2 regions of the Lelliottia sp. CFBP8978 genome follow, and region 1 is predicted to be linked to the other one. Evidence: predicted binding sites of a transcription regulator. Region 1 holds the regulator's gene; the other holds the start of a gene.

Region 1 (9,995 bases):
CGCGTACGCTGGCGGATTACGCCAGTCTTCGTGATGAACTGGCAAAACTGACCCACCCGGCCCGCCCGGATGTGCGCTGGGAATATGCAGAAAAGCTGTGTCAGTCACTGTTCGAACAAAACGGCGTGGAGTTGCAGACTGCGGCCTGGTACACCCTGACACGGGTACGCCTCGCGGGATTGCAGGGTCTGAATGAAGGGTTGGCCGTGCTGGAGGCGCTCATTACGCATCAGTGGGGAAACCTCTGGCCCCAACCCGTGCATGCCCGAATGGACATTCTCAGCACGCTCAGCCATCGCTTGCAGCAGGTATTGCGCACCCTGACGTTTCGCTATGCCGATCTCGGTCAGCTTTATCAGGCTGAAAAACATCTCAGCGGGTTGGGTGAGGTGTTACAACGTCTGGAACTGAAACACCTGAGTCAGCTTGATACGCTGCGTAAACAGTTACACAGCAACGCCGTACGGCTGGAAAACAGCGCAGGAGAGAGCGGAGAGGGGCCCGTGATGGCACCAACCGCCAGGCCGCTGTCCGTCGGTGAAAGCGAGATCGCAATCAGCGCGGCGGCGCAGAGCCAGCAATGGGTCTATGTTCCCCGGTCCGAGCCGCAGAGCGAGCTTGCTGCGGTGAAGACGGTAAAACCCTGGAAGCCGTTTGTTGCCGGAATGGTGACGATGTTGGCCGTCGGCGCTGCGTCGCTGTGGGGCTGGCAGCACTGGCACCAGCCCGAGCTTTTGGCGCAGAAGCTGGACGATTCCCTGACATTGCCGGAGCCGCTCTCTGCGGCGCAGATACAGGCGGCAAAAGCCACTTCGCTTCAGCCGGAAGAAGGGCTACGGCGGATCCAGGAACAGCTGTCACGGCTCGGCAATTTGCCGCCGGACTGGACGTTAGACTATGGCAATCAGCTGGTGCAACAGGCGCAGGCGCTGTGGCCTCAGCAGGCGGCCCCGCTTTCGCAGCAGTGGCTCAATCAACTGCACTCGGCAGCGCTCCCGCCAGAGAGCCTGAATGGCTGGCATCAGGGCATGGCGCAGCTCCAGCAGCTCACCGACAGGCTCAACGCGCTGGATGAACGACGCGGCAGTTATATGACCGGCAGCGAGCTCAAAACGATGGTCTTTACGATCGCGCGTTCATTTAACAGCGCGGTGCCGGCAGAAGAGCAGTTGCGCCAGCTGGTGGAGTCTGTCCAGGACAAGCCGCTGAACAGCGCGCAGCAACGTCAGCTGGAGATATCGCTCAATGCGCTGCTCTGTCGATATGCCCTGCTGAAACAGGAGAGTCACAAAGAGAACAACTGATAAGTCATAACGATGCAGGTGTAACGAACAAAGAGGGGGGGCTAAGCGAGAATAATAAATCAGGGAGAAAAAGAGGTGAAACACTGAAATGGTGCGTCCGAGTGGACTCGAACCACCGACCCCCACCATGTCAAGGTGGTGCTCTAACCAACTGAGCTACGGACGCACTGTGCAGATTTTTTTGATGGTGCGTCCGAGTGGACTCGAACCACCGACCCCCACCATGTCAAGGTGGTGCTCTAACCAACTGAGCTACGGACGCATCATGTTGTCTGTGACAACGGGGTCGAATATTAGCGACAGTGACGGGATGAGGCAAGAGGGAAAATGCAATTTTCTTCCGTATTTCACGCGATTGCTTCATTCGCGTGCAAAGTGCGGAGAAAGTAGCCGCCCGGAGACGGCTAGCGGATAATTAACGCGCAGCGCGTTGCAAAATAACCGAGGATGGCTGACGTTGCAGAAAACGCATACGCAGCATCATCAGAATGGCGGCAGAGGTCAAACCGATAATAAAGCCCATCCAGAATCCTGCCGGGCCCATGCGATCGACCACCAGATCCGTCAGTGCCAGAACATAACCCGTCGGCAAACCCAGCACCCAGTAGGCGGTAAAGGTGATAAAGAAGATCGAGCGGGTATCTTTATAGCCTCGCAGGATCCCGCTGCCGATGACCTGAATCGAATCGGAAATCTGGTAAATTGCGGCCAGCAACATCAGCTGCGATGCCAGAGTGATGACTTCTGGGTTGTCGTTATAGAGCAGCGCGATCTGCTCGCGTAAGGCGACGGTGAAAATCGCCGTACAGGCGGCCATACAGACGCCCACGCCCAATCCTGTGCGGGCAGCGGTTTGGGCATCCAGCGTTGAGCCTTGTCCCAGACGAAAACCAACGCGAATGGTCACCGCTGCCGCCAGCGACATCGGCAGAACGAACATCAGCGAGCTAAAGTTCAGGGCAATCTGGTGACCCGCAACGTCAACGATCCCCAGCGGCGACACCAGCAGAGCGACGACTGCAAAAAGAGTGACTTCGAAAAACAGGGCCAGCGCAATGGGCAGTCCCAGCTGTACCAGACGTTTCATAACCGTCATATCGGGTGCAGCAAAACGGCTGTCATTGCGGATGTCCCGCATAGAGCGCGCGCGTTTGATATAAGACACCATGCTGGCAAACATCACCCAATACACGGAAGCCGTTGCGACCCCACAGCCTACGCCGCCAAGCTCCGGCATGCCAAAGTGACCATAGATAAAGATGTAGTTGATCGGGATATTGATCAGGAGACCGATAAAGCCAATCACCATCCCGGGCTTGGTTTTTGCCAGCCCCTCACATTGGTTACGCGCCACCTGGAAGAAAAGATAGCCGGGCGCGCCCCAGAGTAAGGCGCGCAGATAACCGACGGCTTTATCCGCCAGAGCGGGATCGATATTGTGCATAGAACGAATAATGTGGCCGGCATTCCACAGCACAATCATGATGAATATGGAGACAAATCCCGCCAGCCAGAATCCCTGGCGAACCTGATGAGCGATACGTTCGCGTCGGCCTGAGCCATTCAGTTGCGCAATAACGGGAGTTAACGCCAGCAGCAGGCCGTGGCCGAAAAGTATGGCCGGCAGCCAGATCGATGTGCCGATGGCGACGGCTGCCATGTCCGTCGCGCTATAGCCACCGGCCATGACCGTATCGACGAAGCCCATCGAGGTTTGGGCGACCTGCGCGATGATCACCGGTATAGCCAGGGCTAATAACTGACGCGCTTCATTCATGTACTTCTGCACGTGAACACCTTTTTGTTTTGTTGTTATTTGAGAGAATAATAAACCCGCCATCACTGGCAGTAAGAAGAAAATGCAGGGGGAATGCCAGCTATTGTAGCGGGCTTTACCTATTAATCTAGTGAAAAAATCGCCAGAACGGGCGCTTCACTGGCAACCTCTTTTTCCAGCTGTTATTGTGATGCGATTAAAACGGTGTTATCGCCGTTCGGATAAAACAGGAGTGGTAAGTATGTTTACGGGTATTGTGCAGGGCACGGCCAAGCTGGTGTCCATTGATGAAAAACCTAACTTCCGAACCCATGTTGTGGAGCTGCCGGAATATATGCTCGATGGGCTGGAAACCGGTGCATCGGTTGCGCATAACGGCTGCTGTCTGACGGTAACCGAAATTAACGGTAACCGTATTAGCTTCGACCTGATGAAAGAGACCCTGCGTATTACCAATCTGGGCGAACTGGTCGTCGGTGATACGGTTAACGTTGAGCGGGCGGCAAAGTTCAGCGATGAAATTGGCGGGCATTTAATGTCAGGCCACATCATGACAACCGCGGAAATTTCTAAAATCCTGACCTCAGAAAATAACCGTCAAATCTGGTTTAAGGTGCAGGATCCGACATTAATGAAATACATCCTTTATAAAGGATTTATCGGCGTGGATGGAATTAGCCTGACGGTGGGTGAAGTGACCCCAACCCGTTTCTGCGTGCATTTAATTCCGGAAACCTTACAGCGCACGACGCTGGGCAGTAAAAAACTGGGGCATCGCATTAATATTGAAATCGACCCGCAAACCCAGGCAGTTGTGGATACCGTCGAGCGCGTGCTGGCGGCAAAAGAATCGGCGGCGAAATTCGCCTCTGAAGAAGAATAAAAAATACCCCGGCAAGCCGGGGATTTTTTTAGCGAGCGACGCGCAGCCCGTGTTCCACTCCGCGGCTGAAAACGACCTGCCACAGTTGAATATCACGCGCGCGAAAAGCCCCTGCGCAGGCGTTTAGATAATAGCTAAACATTCGTTTGAATCGTTCAGAATAGTTGTCAGCGATTTCCGGCCAGCTGGCCAGGAAGCGGGAGTGCCACGCCATGAGGGTGGTATCGTAATCCGCGCCAAAATTATGCCAGTCTTCCACAATAAAATGCGGCTCGCTGGCCGTCGCAATCTGGCGAACGGAGGGTAAACAGCCATTCGGAAAGATGTATTTGTTTATCCAGGGATCCACACAATGATCTGTTTTTTTGGAACCAATGGTGTGTAGCAGGAAAATACCGTCTGGTTTCAGGTTGCGGTCAGCCACGCTGAAATAGGTATCGTAGTTTTTAGGCCCCACATGCTCGAACATGCCGACAGACACGATCCGGTCGAACTGATCGTTTAAATCGCGATAGTCCTGGAGCAAAATAGTGACATCTAACCCTTCGCAGCGTTCCTGCGCCATTTTTTGTTGCTCGGCAGAAATCGTCACGCCCACCACGCTCACGCCGTAGTTTTTTGCCATGAACCAGGCAAGACCGCCCCAGCCACAGCCAATATCCAGCACGCGCATTCCGGGCTGCAGCTGCAGCTTATCGCAGATCAATCGCAGTTTTGCCTGCTGGGCCTCTTCGAGCGTCGTCGCCTCTTTCCAGTAGGCGCAAGAATATTGCATCAGCGGATCGAGCATACGGCTAAACAGATCGTTGCCCAGGTCGTAGTGCTCTTTGCCGACGATCCATGCCCGTTTTTTACTTTGCAGATTAAACAGGCGAGCAGAGGCGATGCGAAGCGTATCTTTCAGGTGGCGGGGGAGCTGATTTTCCAGTCCGGCGCGGAGAACGCTGTTGAAAAAAAGGTCCAGTCGCTCGCATTCCCACCAGCCATCCATAAAGCTTTCGCCCAGCCCCAGGGACCCTTCCTGTAAAACGCGTTTAAAAAAATCGGGATGTTTGACCTGAATATCAGAGGAGGCAGGTCCGTTAATAGTGATACCTGCCCGGCTCAATAATTCATTAACGATCCGGAACCAGTCATCGTCCCGTACGGTGACTTCTTCTATACACGATGAACTCATAGCTTCTCCATCACCTGTATGTGATCAGAACCTTCAAACAGCGTAGCTGTTTTTTTGGGTTTGTGAGAAATCTCACGGAGTGTCCGTGAGGCTAATATCCGACGTAGAACAGAGGAAGGGAGATAACCCTTGCCGAAAAGCCTTCCATGGTAAAACGGGAGCACTCCGGCTCCCGTTAACACATAATAATTATCGTAATTATCTAAGCCAGTTTCAGTATAGGCGGCATAATTAGGTGATTCAACAGAAAATTGTTAGCAACCTAATCACATGAATTTAATATAATTCAATGCGCGACTATGCCCGGCTCGATTCAGCCTTTGAGCTGTCGTCCGTCAGCGCTTTCGCTGACGCCTGCATGCGATACCCCAGCAGGGCAAGCGCCACGGTAACCAGCATCACGCTGGTGGTGGTCATCAGCGGTGTGGCAATCAGCGCAGAGACAATCAGGCTCGCCAGGAAGCACAGACCCAATTGCAGAGTGTTTTGCAGTGCTGCGGCGCGGCCGGTTGCCTGTGGGAACGGGCGCAGAGCCTGGGCCACCACGATAGGGTAGATAGCACCGTTAGCCACGGCCATCACACAGAACGGGATCAGGATTTCGACCAACGACGCGCCGGGTATAAACCCGACAGCCCATGTGCCGATCACGCTGGCGGCATACAGAACCAGAAGCCAGGGGAGCATCTGGTGACCCTGCCATTTTTGCAGCGCCGCGCGGCAACCATACCCGCCCACCAGGAAAGCAATCGTCTGTGGGACGTAGCTCAGACCAATCACTGCCGGGCTGTAACCCATCTCATGCAGAATGAATGGCGACCCGGTGAGCCAGGCAAAAAAACTGGCAGAACAGGCGGCGTAAATCAGCACATTGCCGCGATAAGCGCGCGAACGCAGAAGCGACAGGAAGGTTACCCGGCTTTCATTATTCTCAGCGGTTTTGGCCGGCGCAGGTTTCAGCGTCAAGGCCGGCAACATTAAGGCCAGCGTAATGATGAACAACGTAGCAAAGATGGCCTGCCAGTCAAAATGCACCAGGATCCAGCTGCCGAGCAGCGGTGCCAGCGCCGGAGAAAGACCCACCAGCGGCATAATGGTGGCAAAAATACGGTTTACCCGTGAGGCCGGATAATAATCCGTGACCAGCGCCTGCCAGGTGACGGCGGCGGCACACACGCCAAAGGCCTGAACAAAACGCAGGACCAGCAGCCAGGTGGCATCGCGCACCCACAGCATCCCGAGGCAACCGGCCGCGAAAATAGCCAGGCCGATCAGTAACACAGGCTTGCGGCCATAGCGGTCAGAAAGTGGTCCCCAGAGCAGCTGGGCGAAGGCAAAGCCGGCCAGAAACACGCTCAGGCTGGCGCTGATGGCTGCAGCAGGCGTCTGGAGATCGGCCTGCATCGCGGCGAACGCGGGCAGATACATATCGGTGGCCAAAAAGCCCAGCACGCTTAAGCCGCCGAGCCAGACCAAAAATCCTTTGTTGGGTTGCATTGTTATATTTTCCTAAGAAGGCAGGTACACACTGGCGCAAAGTGTAGGGAGTGCAATCTGCCTTGTGAAACGCTAATATTTGGCGGTTGCATTCAAAAATTTTGCAGGCAAAAAATGTGGTCTGAATATTCCCTGGAAGTGGTAGATGCGGTCGCTCGCAATGGCAGCTTTAGCGGTGCGGCGCAAGAGCTGCATCGCGTTCCTTCTGCTATCAGCTATACGGTGCGTCAGCTGGAAGAGTGGCTGGCGGTTCCGCTGTTTGAGCGTCGTCACCGCGACGTGGTTCTAACGCCAGCAGGCGCGTGGTTTTTGAAAGAAGGGCGCTCTGTTATCAAAAAAATGATGATCACGCGAGAACAGTGCCAGCAGATTGCCAATGGCTGGCGCGGGCATCTGTCTATTGCGGTTGATAATATCGTTAAACCCGAACGCACCCGGCAGATGATCGTCGACTTCTATCGCCATTTCTCGGACGTAGAACTTCGCGTCTCGCAGGAGGTATTTAATGGCGTGTGGGATGCGCTGTCGGATGGCAGGGTAGAGATGGCGATCGGGGCGACGCAGGCGATCCCGGTGGGTGGGCGCTATGCGTTTCGGGATATGGGCTCATTGAGCTGGACCTGCGTTGTCGCCCGCCATCATCCGCTGGCGGCAATGGACGGCCCGCTGAGCGATGATACGTTGCGCAACTGGCCTTCACTGGTGCTGGAGGATACCTCCCGCTCGCTGCCTAAACGCATTACCTGGCTACTGGATAACCAGCGACGCGTGGTTGCGCCAGACTGGGAGTCCTCGGCAACTTGTCTCTCCGCCGGGCTGTGCGTGGGGATGGTGCCGGTTCACTTCGCTCGCCCTCGCATCGATCGCGGCGAGTGGGTGGCGTTGACGCTGGAAAATCCCTTCCCGGATGCGGCATGCTGTCTGACCTGGCAACAAAACGATATGTCGCCTGCGCTGGCGTGGCTGCTGGATTATCTGGGGGACAGTGAAACGCTGAACAAAGAGTGGCTGAAGGAGCCGGAGTAACCGGCTCCCCTCAGATTAACGGCGATAGTCGCGGAACGGACCATCTGCAACTGAACGGCGTTCGATCAGACGCGGGTGTACTTCAATCGACTGTGATTCTTCACGTTTGCTGACGATGCGGTCCATCAGCATATTAAAGGCTGTTTCACCCAGCGAGTCTTTCGGCTGGTGAATGGTTGTCAGCGCCGGGGTGAAGTAGCGGGCGTTGCGCACGTTATCGTACCCGATCACGGAAATGTCCTGCGGCACGCGCAAACCGAGCTCATCGGCTGCGCAAAGAGCCCCCATCGCCATAATATCACCACCGATAAAGACCGCGGTTGGACGGTGCGACTGGGAGACGATCTGCTGCATCGCGCGATAGCCGGATTCCGGCTCGAAGTCGCCCTGTACAATCCAGTTTTCTGGCACGGTGATCAGCGCTTCTTCCATCGCTTTCATAAAACCAGCAAGACGCCCAGCGCCGGTATTGCGCTCAAGCGGACCCGGGATCACGCCGATTTCACGATGACCGCGCTCAATCAGATAGCGGCCCGCCATGTAGCCGCCTTCAAAGGCGTTGTCGTTGACGGAATCAGTAAAATCAGCGCGGGTATCACCCCAGTCCATCACCACCATCGGAATGTGGCGGTACTCCTCCAGCATGGAAAGTACTGACTCCGGGTATTCAGAACACATCACCAGCAGGCCGTCGACGCGTTTCTGCGCCATCATCGACAGATACGCGCGTTGTTTTTCCTGGCTGTTCCAGGCATTGCCCAGAATCAGGGTATAGCCTTTCTGGAAACAGTTTTTCTCGACCGCTTCGATGATCTCGGCAAAATAGGCCGCTTCGCTACTGGTGGCCAGCAGGCCGATAGATTTGGTGTGGTTGACTTTCAGGCTACGCGCAACGGCACTGGGGGAGTAGTGCAGTTCCTTGATCGCCGCCCACACCGCGTTGCGCGTTTCTTCCGCAACGAAACGGGTTTTGTTAATTACATGTGATACGGTTGTAGTGGAAACGTTTGCGCGTTTCGCCACATCTTTGATTGTTGCCATTACATGTCACTCCAGACCATATCTTAAACTCCTGAAATACTTAAAGGTAAACGTTTGCCTTCTCTCACCCTTATCTCGCAATGTAAATTGCGATACGCCGGGAAAACGACTCAGAACGTCAGGAGGGGGTCAGTGGCCGGTACGCTTATAAATTTAGCGTGGAATTTTGTCTCATCTTGATGAAAAGGGGAAGAGCAAAAACGGTTATCAGCCTAAATCCAGGAAGATTTTTGGGGTAAACTGTGTAAAAATGAGCAAGCTCACTATTCGTGGGGAGATTAAAAGGAGAAAAATTGATGAGTACCGATCTTAAGTTTTCGCTGACGACAACTATTATTGTTCTGGCTCTGATTGTCGCTGCGGGTCTGACCGCTGCACTGCACTGATTTAAACGGGGGAGAGACTCTCCCTCGTTCTCCTCTCTGATTGTTACCCTTATTGCAAAAATCTTTTGCTGATTTGTTAACTTCTCATTTTTTGTGATTGATGTCATGCTTTTGACTTCTTAGTTCTGTGTCGCGTAATGACACGGCATCCGGAGTTGAACAATGAAAATCAATTTTCCTCTGCTGGCCCTGGCGATTGGCGCTTTTGGGATTGGCACCACCGAGTTTTCCCCAATGGGGCTGTTGCCGGTTATTGCCAGAGGGGTAGACGTCTCTATTCCGGCGGCGGGTATGCTGATCAGCGCCTACGCCATTGGCGTGATGATTGGTGCGCCTCTGATGACGCTGCTGCTGTCTCATCGCGCACGCCGCAATGCCCTTATTTTCCTGATGGCGATTTTTACGCTGGGCAACGTGCTCTCGGCGATGGCTCCTGATTACACCACGCTGCTGCTGTCACGCATTCTGACCAGCCTGAACCACGGCGCGTTCTTTGGCCTCGGCTCGGTGGTGGCTGCAAGCGTGGTGCCAAAACACAAACAGGCCAGCGCGGTTGCCACCATGTTTATGGGGCTGACCATTGCCAATATTGGCGGTGTTCCGGCGGCGACCTGGCTGGGCGAGGTCATTGGCTGGCGGATGTCGTTCCTCGCTACGGCGCTGTTAGGTGTCGTTGCGATGGTGGCATTGTTCTTCTCGCTGCCAAAAGGAGAAGCGGGCGAGCGGCCTGATGTCCGTAAAGAGTTGTCGGTGCTGGTTCGTCCGCAGGTGCTGTCGGCTCTGCTCACGACGGTATTAGGCGCAGGCGCAATGTTCACGCTCTATACCTATATTTCCCCGGTTCTGCATGATATTACGCACGCCACTCCGATCTTTGTGACGGCCATGCTGGTGCTGATTGGCG
Region 2 (9,995 bases), 330 kb from region 1:
TGCGCGGCGGATCTTGCTGCAAACGCGAAACAATCAGATCCTGCTCGTAAACGATACGGCCATCGTCCAGCCCCTGCTCACGATTAAGGATCTTCATCAGCGTTGATTTGCCTGCGCCATTGCGGCCAACCAGACAAACGCGTTCGTTATCTTCGATGTGCAGTTCGGTATCATCGAGAAGAGGCGCATCGCTGAATGACAGCCAGGCGCCGTGCATGCTAATTAATGACATATCTATTTCCTGTCAGACTGCGGTGATTAACCAGCAGTTGTGAATTTGGCGGTTACGGGCAAAGTCCTGGGACAATGTTTTTTGGCTGATTTCTTGTGCTTTTAATCCCAGTTTTTCCAGCCCTTCATTGTCCATGCGGAACCCGCGTTTGTTGTTCGAGAACATGATGGTGCCGCCTTTACGCAGCAGACGCTTCAAATCAGTCATCAGACGCAGATGGTCGCGTTGTACATCAAAGCTCTCTTCCATACGCTTGGAGTTAGAGAACGTCGGCGGGTCGATAAAGATCAGGTCAAACTGCTCGTCGGTATCGCGCAGCCAGCCCAGAACATCCGCCTGCAGCAGACGATGCTGTCGCCCGGTCAGACCGTTAAGGCGCAGGTTACGCTCCGCCCACTCCAGATACGTACGCGACATATCCACTGTGGTGGTGCTACGCGCCCCACCGAGGCCCGCATGAACGCTGGCGCTGCCGGTGTAAGCGAACAAGTTCAGGAAGTCTTTCCCTTTACTCATCTGGCCCAGCATCCGACGCGCAATACGGTGATCGAGGAACAGACCGGTATCGAGGTAATCCGTCAGGTTCACCCACAGGCGAGCGTTATATTCGCCCACTTCGATAAAGTCACCCTTATCGCCCATCTTCTGATACTGGTTGGTCCCTTTCTGACGTTCACGGGTTTTCAGCACCAGCTTATTAGGTGCAATTCCCATGACACCAATGGTGGCGGCGATGATATCCAGCAGGCGTTGACGCGCCTTTTGGGCATCAACGGTTTTTGGCGGCGCATATTCCTGTACCACCACCCAGTCGGCGTAGCGGTCAACTGCGACGTTGTATTCCGGCAGATCGGCATCGTAAATGCGATAACATTCAATGCCTTCCTGCTTCGCCCATTTTTCGAATTTCTTCAGATTCTTACGCAGACGGTTGGCATAGTCTTCCGCCACGGTGGACGGTTTACTGTCGCCGTCTTTTTCCGTCAGATGATAGTTTTTCTGTACGCAGTCCAGCGGGCCGTTTTTGGCTTTAAACTGACGCTCGGCGCGCAATTGCAGGCAGCTCAGCAGCTCCGGCGATCCGCTAAACAACGACAGATTCCAGCCGCCGAAATAATCTTTCATGGTGCGGCCCAGCAGGCTGTGCAACGCAATCAGCGCCGGTTCGCTATCCAGGCGTTCGCCGTACGGCGGGTTACTGATAACGGTGCCATACGGGCCTTTCGGCAGCGGATTAGTTAAGTTTGAGACGTCTTTCACCTCGAAGGAGATGAGATCGCCAATACCAGCGCGACGGGCGTTACTGCGCGCCCGTTCAATTACGCGGGCATCGCTGTCGGAGCCATAGAAACGGGAGGTGTAATCAGCCAGGCCTTTACGCGCACGAACCTGTGCTTCAGCTTTAACCTCTTTCCAGATGGCGTCGTCATGCTGTGCCCAACCGCTAAAGCCCCATTGGCCACGATGCAGACCTGGCGCACGATCGGTCGCCAGCATGGCTGCTTCGATAAGCAACGTGCCAGAACCACACATCGGATCCAGCAGCGGCGTACCCGGCAGCCAGCCAGAACGTAACACAATCGCCGCAGCCAGGTTTTCTTTGATGGGCGCAATACCGGCGCGATCGCGATAGCCGCGCTGATGCAAGCCTTCGCCGCAAAGGTCGAGCGAAATGTTCGCGGTCTCTTTATTGAGCCAAACGTTGATCCGCAGATCAGGGTTTTCGCGATCGACGTTCGGGCGCTCAAGATTTTTACGCGTGAAGCTATCCACAATCGCGTCTTTCACTTTCAGCGCGCCGTACTGGCTGTTACGAATCTCATCGTTCAGCCCGCTGAAATGCACGGCAAAGGTCGCGCCTGGTGCAAAAATCTCTGTCCAGTCAATCGCCTGCACGCCAAGGTACAGGTCAAGGTCGCTGTAGACCTTACAGGCACCCAATGGCAGCATGATGCGCGACGCCAGGCGACTCCACATCAGGCTCTGGTAAATAAGCCGCGTGTCGCCCTCAAAGTGGACACCACCCTGAACCACCTGACACTCACTCGCGCCAAGGCTTTCCAGTTCAGTTTTTAACAGCTCTTCCAGCCCACGGGCCGTACTGGCAAACAGAGAATTCATATCGTCACTTATTACTCTAAGAAAATTGCTGCGCATTATACACAATATCAGCCGGATTGCCTCGCGGTGGCGAGCGTGTAAAGCGCCTGCGGCTGACATCTTTTGCTTAATCTTTTGGGAACAGACTGCACGCAATGGAGAATGGGCTGACGCCCCGGCGCAGACGCAGGCTGAATGACGAACTGGATATAGCCAATATGAGTGATATGTCATACAGTTGAGGGCTATTTCTTTCGTTCGAGGGTATGAACAGTGGCGACGTTATCCAGGCTTTTTATTCATCCGGTCAAATCAATGCGAGGGATTGGCCTGACGCATGCGCTGGCAGACGTCAGCGGTTTTGCCTTCGATCGCATTTTTATGATCACCGAGCCAGACGGAACGTTTATCACTGCCCGTCAGTTTCCGCAGATGGTGCGTTTTATTCCCGCCCCGCTGCATGACGGTTTGCATCTCACCGCACCGGATGGCTCCAGCAGCATTGCCCGCTTTAGCGACTTTGCGCCGGTTGATGCCCCCACTGAAGTCTGGGGCAATCACTTTACGGCGCGTATCGCTCCGGAAGAGATTAACATCTGGCTGAGCAGCTTCTTTTCACGCCCGGTACAGCTGCGCTGGGTAGGGCCAGAGCCGACACGCCGCGTTAAGCGTTTTGAAGCGGTTCCGCTCTCGTTTGCCGATGGTTTTCCCTTCCTGCTCACTAACGACGCTTCGCTGCGCGATCTCCAGAACCGCTGTTCCGCCAGTGTGCAGATGGAACAATTTCGCCCCAATCTTGTCGTCACGGGCGCTCAGGCCTGGGAAGAGGACACCTGGAAAGTCATTCGCATTGGCAACGTCATCTTTGATGTGGTGAAACCCTGTAGCCGCTGCATTTTCACCACCATCAGTCCGGAAAAAGGGCAAAAGCATCCCGCCGGTGAGCCACTCAAAACCCTGCAATCTTTCCGTACCGCCCAGGATAATGGCGATGTCGACTTTGGGCAAAACCTGATTCCGCGCTCAAGCGGCGTGATTCGCGTGGGTGACGAAGTCGAAATCCTCTCGACCGGACCAGGCCGGGTCTATGGCCCTGGTGCTGAAGAAGAAGAGGCGGAAGTGGAAACGCAGCCGGCAACCGCAGTCACCATTCAATGGCAGGGAAAAACGCTGGCCGGAAATAATCAGCAGGTATTGCTGGAACAGCTGGAACAGGCGGGGATCCGTGTGCCCTATTCATGCCGTGCGGGGATTTGTGGATGCTGTCGAATTAAGCTGGTCGATGGCGAGGTGACGGCGCTGAAGAAATCAGCGGTGGGCGATGACGGAACGATTCTGTGCTGTAGCTGTATTCCTAAAACATCTGTACAGCTAGAACTTTAAACCGCCTGTTCGAGACTGAAGGAATCCATCCGCAGCTGCGGTTTCAGTCGATCGTTCATCACTTTAATCGCATCGCCAAGCTGCATTGTGCGCCCGGCAATCACTACGCCGGGTTGCGCCAGCAAACAGAGCGCGGCGTTGTCACCCGGTTCAACCACCAGCAGGCTCACTTCTTCTGAGGTATCGCTCAAATTCACACAGGCTGCATCGCCGGTGATCGGTGTCCACGCCTGACCGTGAGCCAGGAAATGCCAGCTTTTCGGCATTTGCGGTTTCAGAAAACGAATCGCCACCAGCGCGTTGAGCACCAGCTCGGCACGCTGTTCTTTTGACAGCATAAAATCGCGACACTTCTCTTCAAAAGAGAAATAGAGGGCCGCATCGTCAACGCAAAAGCCCGACGGCGCAAAGGCATCCGGAGTCAGCATTCGGCGCGCGAAACGTGAACGAAATAACATGCCATTGGCGAGATCGAGCATCATACGATCGTGCTCTTCGCAAAAATACCAGCGCCAGTTATCGTCGGGTTTTATTCGCATTTTCCTCTCCTTTCCCTCAACATCCTGTTCTAAAAATGTCCGAATTATCGCTTCGCTTATAACATCAATAATAAAAGACTATAATGTCTAAATAAGCAACAAAGACGGAATATAAAACAACCAGGGCCGGAAATAAAGCCCTGGTTGTCTGTAAAAGAGAAAAGATTAGATATGATTAACGATTTCTTTAATCAATTGTGGGCCTTTAAAAATAAAGCCGGAATAGATTTGCACCAGCGATGCGCCTGCCGCCATCTTCTCGCGTGCAGCGATAACAGAGTCGATGCCACCCACGCCAATGATGGGTAAGCGACCCTTTAATTCCGCCGACAGTGCACGAATAATTTCGGTGCTTTTTAATTGTACCGGACGACCACTTAACCCACCCATTTCGTCACAGTTTTTCATTCCCTGAACCAGGGATCGATCGAGAGTGGTATTGGTGGCAATAACACCATCAATATTATGGCGAACCAAACTGTCGGCTACCTGGATCAATTCTTCCACAGAAAGATCGGGCGCGATCTTTACCGCTACCGGAACATATTTATGGTGAGTGGTCTGCAGCTCATTCTGTTTATTTTTAATCGCGCTTAACAGATCATCGAGCGCTTCGCCATATTGCAGCGTACGCAAACCAGGGGTATTGGGTGAAGAGATATTCACCGCAATATAGCCCGCATAGGCGTAGACTTTTTCCATACAAATCAGATAGTCATCTTTACCCTGCTCAACCGGCGTAGCTTTATTTTTGCCAATATTAATGCCCAGCACACCGTTAAAGTGTGCTTTTTTGACATTCTCAATCAGATTGTCGACACCGTGGTTATTGAACCCCATACGGTTGATCAAACCTTCGGCTTCAACCAGACGGAATAAACGGGGCTTATCGTTACCATCCTGTGGACGAGGCGTCACCGTGCCGACCTCGATGGATCCAAATCCCATCGCGCCCAATGCATCGATGCATTCGCCGTTCTTGTCCAGACCGGCTGCCAGCCCCAGAGGATTTTTAAAGGTCAGGCCCATGCATTGCACAGGTTTTTCCTGCACTTTTTGGCGCACCAGCGCTTCAAAAGGCGTACCTGTAATGCGGCGTAATTGCTGAAATGTCAATTCATGAGCACGCTCTGGATCGAGCTGAAAAAGGGCTTTACGAACGAAGGGGTAGTACATGAACTCTCCTGGATTCCGGTGTGCAAACCGGAAACGGATTATCGGCGATCGCGTCAGGAAAGGGAATTGACCTGTGGCAAAAAAACCTCGTTAAGCGCAATCGTTTTCCTTTCCGCTTCTTTCTTATGCAATTTCCGACTTTTTAATTTCAGATAAATCATTTAGTGGAATAACCAGGCAATGTCACACTCGTGAAAATTGTTATTAATGTTAGATAAAAGAAAACAAATGGTTATAAGGAGCAAACATGCGCGTCATCACATTGGCTGGCAGTCCGCGTTTTCCTTCACGTTCCAGCGCCCTGCTCGAGTATGCCCGCGAGCAGTTGAATTCGCTGGATATCGAAGTGTGCCACTGGAATCTTCACAATTTTGAGCCAGAAGATCTTCTCTATGCCCGCTTTGACAGCCCGGCTCTGAAGGCGCTGATCGAGCAACTTAACGGGGCCGACGGTCTGATCGTGGCGACCCCCATTTATAAAGCCTCTTTTTCCGGTGCACTGAAAACCCTGCTCGATCTGCTGCCTGAACGCGCGCTGGAGGGCAAAGTGGTTCTCCCGCTGGCCACCGGCGGCACGGTTGCACACATGCTGGCGGTCGATTATGCCCTGAAGCCCGTTCTGAATGCGCTGAAAGCACAGGAGATCCTGCACGGTGTGTTTGCCGACGACTCGCAGGTGATCGATTACCAGCATAAGCCGCAGTTCACCCCTAATTTGCATTTACGTCTCGATGGCGCACTGGAAACATTCTGGCACGCACTGCATCGACGGGACGTTCAGGCTCCCGCCTTTGGCCGTCTGAAAGGAGTCGCCCATGTTTAAATACATTTTTGCCGGATTTATCGCCTTTTCAGCGCTGGCGCATGCCGCCTCCCCTGCCCCGGAGAGTCTGCGTATTGGCTATCAAAAAGGGAGCGTCAGTATGGTGCTGGCAAAGAGCCATCAGCTGCTGGAGAAGCGTTATCCGCAAACCCAATTCTCATGGATTGAGTTCCCTGCCGGGCCGCAAATGCTGGAAGCCCTGAACGTGGGTAGCATTGATATCGGCAGTACTGGCGACATTCCCCCTATTTTTGCACAAGCCGCCGGGGCTGACCTGGTTTATGTAGGCGTTGAGCCGCCGAAACCTAAAGCCGAAGTCATACTGGTTCCACAAAACAGTCCGATCAAAACCGTGGCGGAGCTGAAAGGCCGGAAAGTCGCGTTCCAGAAAGGTTCCAGCTCGCACAATTTATTGCTGCGTGCGCTCCAGCAGGCCGGTCTGACGTTTAACGATATTCAGCCCGTCTATTTAAGTCCCGCTGATGCACGCGCGGCCTTCCAGCAAAATAACGTCGACGCCTGGGCCATCTGGGATCCCTATTACTCAGCAGCTTTATTGCAGGGCGGTGTGCGCGTTCTCAAAGATGGCGAAACGCTAAAACAGACCGGTTCATTCTATCTGGCCGCCCGTCCCTATGCTGAAAAGAACGGTGAGTTTGTCCAGGGCGTGTTGAATACCTTCAGCGAAGCAGACGCCCTGACCCAGAGTCAACGTCAGGAAAGCATCGCCCTGCTGGCCAAAACGATGGGCCTGCCGGAGCCGGTGATTGCCAGCTATCTGGACCATCGTCCGACAACCGTTATCAAACCGGTTGACGCTAAAACCGCGGTTCTGCAGCAACAGACAGCGGATCTGTTTTACGAAAATCGCCTCGTACCAAAGAAAATTGATATTCGCGATCGCATCTGGCAACCCGCTAACAAAGAAGGATCGAAATCATGAGTCTGAATCTTTTCTGGTTTTTACCCACCCATGGTGACGGCCACTATCTTGGCACCGAAGAGGGTGCTCGCCCGGTTGACTATGGCTATCTGCAGCAAATCGCTCAGGCTGCCGACCGAATCGGATTTACTGGCGTATTGATCCCAACCGGGCGCTCCTGCGAGGACGCCTGGCTGGTGGCGGCATCCATGATCCCCGTCACCCAGCGTCTGAAGTTTTTGGTCGCCCTGCGCCCGAGTGTGATCTCGCCTACCGTTGCCGCTCGTCAGGCTGCTACCCTCGACAGGCTCTCAAACGGACGGGCATTATTTAACCTGGTAACAGGTAGCGACCCGCAAGAGCTGGCCGGAGATGGCGTGTTCCTCGACCACACGGAACGCTACGAGGCTTCCGCAGAATTCACCCGCGTCTGGCGTCGTCTGCTGGAAGGTGAAACCGTCACCTATGAAGGCGAACATATTCGCGTGCGTGATGCGAAACTGCTGTTTGCCCCGGTCCAGCAACCCCGGCCACCGCTCTACTTTGGCGGATCATCAGACGTTGCGCAGGATCTGGCCGCCGAACAGGTTGATCTGTATCTCACCTGGGGCGAACCGCCGGAGCTGGTAAAAGAGAAAATTGAGCAGGTACGCGCCAAAGCGGCTGCGCATGGCCGCAGCGTCCGTTTCGGCATTCGTCTGCATGTGATCGTCCGTGAAACCAACGAAGAGGCCTGGCAGGCCGCCGATCGTCTGATCGCCCACCTGGATGATGAGACCATCGCTAAAGCGCAGGCTGCCTTCGCCAAAACCGATTCGGTGGGCCAACACCGAATGGCCTCGCTGCATAAAGGAAACAAGGACAACCTCGAAATCAGTCCGAATCTGTGGGCAGGTGTCGGACTGGTTCGCGGCGGCGCGGGTACGGCGCTGGTGGGTGATGGCCCTACGGTCGCGGCGCGGATCAACGAGTATGCCGATCTGGGTATCGACAGCTTTATCTTGTCTGGCTATCCGCATCTGGAAGAAGCATACAAAGTCGGCGAGCTGCTGTTCCCGCATCTGGATGTAGCAATCCCGGAAATCCCGCAGCCGCGCACGCTCCAGCTTCAGGGCGAAGCCATAGCAAACGAATTTATACCGCGAAAAGTCGCACAGAGCTGAAGAGGCACGTATGGCAAATCCGTCTCAAAAATGGCTGATGCGACTGGCCCCCTGGTTTCTGCCGGTCGGCATTGTGGTTGTCTGGCAAATTGCGTCCTCGGCGGGGTGGCTGTCGAGCCGAATTCTGCCCTCTCCGGAAGGCGTGGTGGAGGCGTTCTGGTCGCTTAGTTCGAGCGGCGAGCTGTGGCAGCATCTGGCGATCAGCTCCTGGCGCGCAGTGATTGGCTTTTCCATCGGCGGGTCAATTGGCCTGACGCTGGGCCTGATTAGCGGCCTTTCCCGCTGGGGCGAGCGGTTACTGGATACGTCGATTCAGATGCTGCGCAACGTGCCGCATTTAGCCCTGATCCCGCTGGTCATTTTGTGGTTCGGCATCGACGAGAGCGCCAAGATTTTCCTGGTCGCTCTCGGCACGCTGTTCCCCATTTATATCAACACCTGGCACGGCATTCGTAACATTGACCGCGGGCTGGTCGAAATGGCCCGCAGCTATGGCCTGTCCGGCTTTGCCCTGTTTCTTCATGTGATTCTACCCGGCGCGTTGCCGTCGATTATGGTGGGGGTTCGTTTTGCGCTTGGCCTGATGTGGTTGACGTTGATCGTGGCGGAAACCATCTCCGCCAACTCTGGCATCGGCTATCTGGCCATGAACGCGCGTGAATTTTTGCAAACCGACGTGGTGGTGGTCGCCATTATTCTCTACGCCCTGCTGGGTAAACTCGCCGATATCAGCGCCCAATGGCTGGAACGTAGCTGGTTACGCTGGAATCCAGCCTATTCCACGAAGGAGGCAAATGCATGAACACGGCTCGCTTAACCCAGGGCACACCGTTACTGCTTAACGGCGTGACCAAACGCTACGGCGATAACACCATTCTCAACGCACTCGATCTGCATATTCCCGCCGGACAGTTTGTTGCCATCGTCGGGCGTAGCGGTGGCGGAAAAAGCACGCTACTACGCCTGCTCGCAGGTTTAGAAGCCCCCAACGGCGGAGAACTGTTGGCCGGCAACACGCCGCTGGCCGACATTCAGGAAGATACGCGGATGATGTTCCAGGATGCCCGCCTGCTGCCGTGGAAATCGGTTATCGACAATGTGGGGCTGGGATTAAAAGGCAACTGGCGGGATAACGCTCGTCAGGCCCTGGCGGCGGTTGGTCTGGAAAATCGATCGGGCGAGTGGCCTGCAGCGCTTTCCGGCGGGCAAAAACAGCGGGTGGCGCTGGCGCGCGCGCTGATCCATCGTCCTGGACTGCTGCTGCTGGACGAACCACTCGGGGCGCTCGACGCGCTGACGCGCATTGAAATGCAGGATCTGATTGAGTCGCTCTGGCAGGAGCATGGCTTTACCGTTCTGCTGGTGACACACGATGTGAGCGAAGCGGTCGCAATGGCTGACCGGGTGCTGTTAATTGAGGATGGCAAAATCGGGCTGGATCTGGCGGTTGATATTCCTCGTCCGCGCCGGGTGGGAACCGTAAGGCTGGCAGAACTGGAAGCCGAAGTGTTGAATCGCGTGATGAAACGCGGGACAAACGAAGAGCCGATCCGTCGTCACGGATAACACCGCCAGGCGGCAAAGACATTCCTTCACGGCGCTATAAGCATAAAAAAACGGCAATTTAGATTGCCGTTTTACGTTGAGTTTATGCGCC

The links. Region 1 encodes PurR, which represses purine synthesis genes. Its sites were predicted from a motif close to CANGCAAACGTTTGCNTG; they were not measured.
Region 2: pyrD (quinone-dependent dihydroorotate dehydrogenase) is a predicted target of PurR. The motif match lies at 5,524-5,541, and genes of this name have one in related genera.

What each region holds. Positions count from the first base shown of each region.
Region 1 is NZ_CM188253.1:1,919,115-1,929,109, forward strand. It holds gene SOM82_RS09000 (VasL domain-containing protein) at 1-1,304, shown strand, start outside; tRNA gene SOM82_RS09005 (tRNA-Val) at 1,394-1,470, opposite strand; tRNA gene SOM82_RS09010 (tRNA-Val) at 1,490-1,566, opposite strand; gene mdtK (MdtK family multidrug efflux MATE transporter) at 1,720-3,093, opposite strand; gene SOM82_RS09020 (riboflavin synthase subunit alpha) at 3,323-3,964, shown strand; gene cfa (cyclopropane fatty acyl phospholipid synthase) at 3,993-5,141, opposite strand; gene punC (purine nucleoside transporter PunC) at 5,439-6,638, opposite strand; gene punR (DNA-binding transcriptional activator PunR) at 6,753-7,664, shown strand; gene purR (HTH-type transcriptional repressor PurR) at 7,680-8,705, opposite strand; gene cydH (cytochrome bd-I oxidase subunit CydH) at 9,002-9,091, shown strand; gene SOM82_RS09050 (MFS transporter) at 9,254-9,995, shown strand, end outside.
Region 2 is NZ_CM188253.1:1,588,213-1,598,207, reverse strand. It holds gene SOM82_RS07375 (ABC transporter ATP-binding protein) at 1-232, opposite strand, end outside; gene rlmKL (bifunctional 23S rRNA (guanine(2069)-N(7))-methyltransferase RlmK/23S rRNA (guanine(2445)-N(2))-methyltransferase RlmL) at 245-2,353, opposite strand; gene SOM82_RS07365 (YcbX family protein) at 2,606-3,715, shown strand; gene zapC (cell division protein ZapC) at 3,712-4,254, opposite strand; gene pyrD (quinone-dependent dihydroorotate dehydrogenase) at 4,420-5,430, opposite strand; gene ssuE (NADPH-dependent FMN reductase) at 5,678-6,253, shown strand; gene SOM82_RS07345 (sulfonate ABC transporter substrate-binding protein) at 6,246-7,196, shown strand; gene ssuD (FMNH2-dependent alkanesulfonate monooxygenase) at 7,193-8,338, shown strand; gene ssuC (aliphatic sulfonate ABC transporter permease SsuC) at 8,349-9,140, shown strand; gene ssuB (aliphatic sulfonates ABC transporter ATP-binding protein) at 9,137-9,904, shown strand.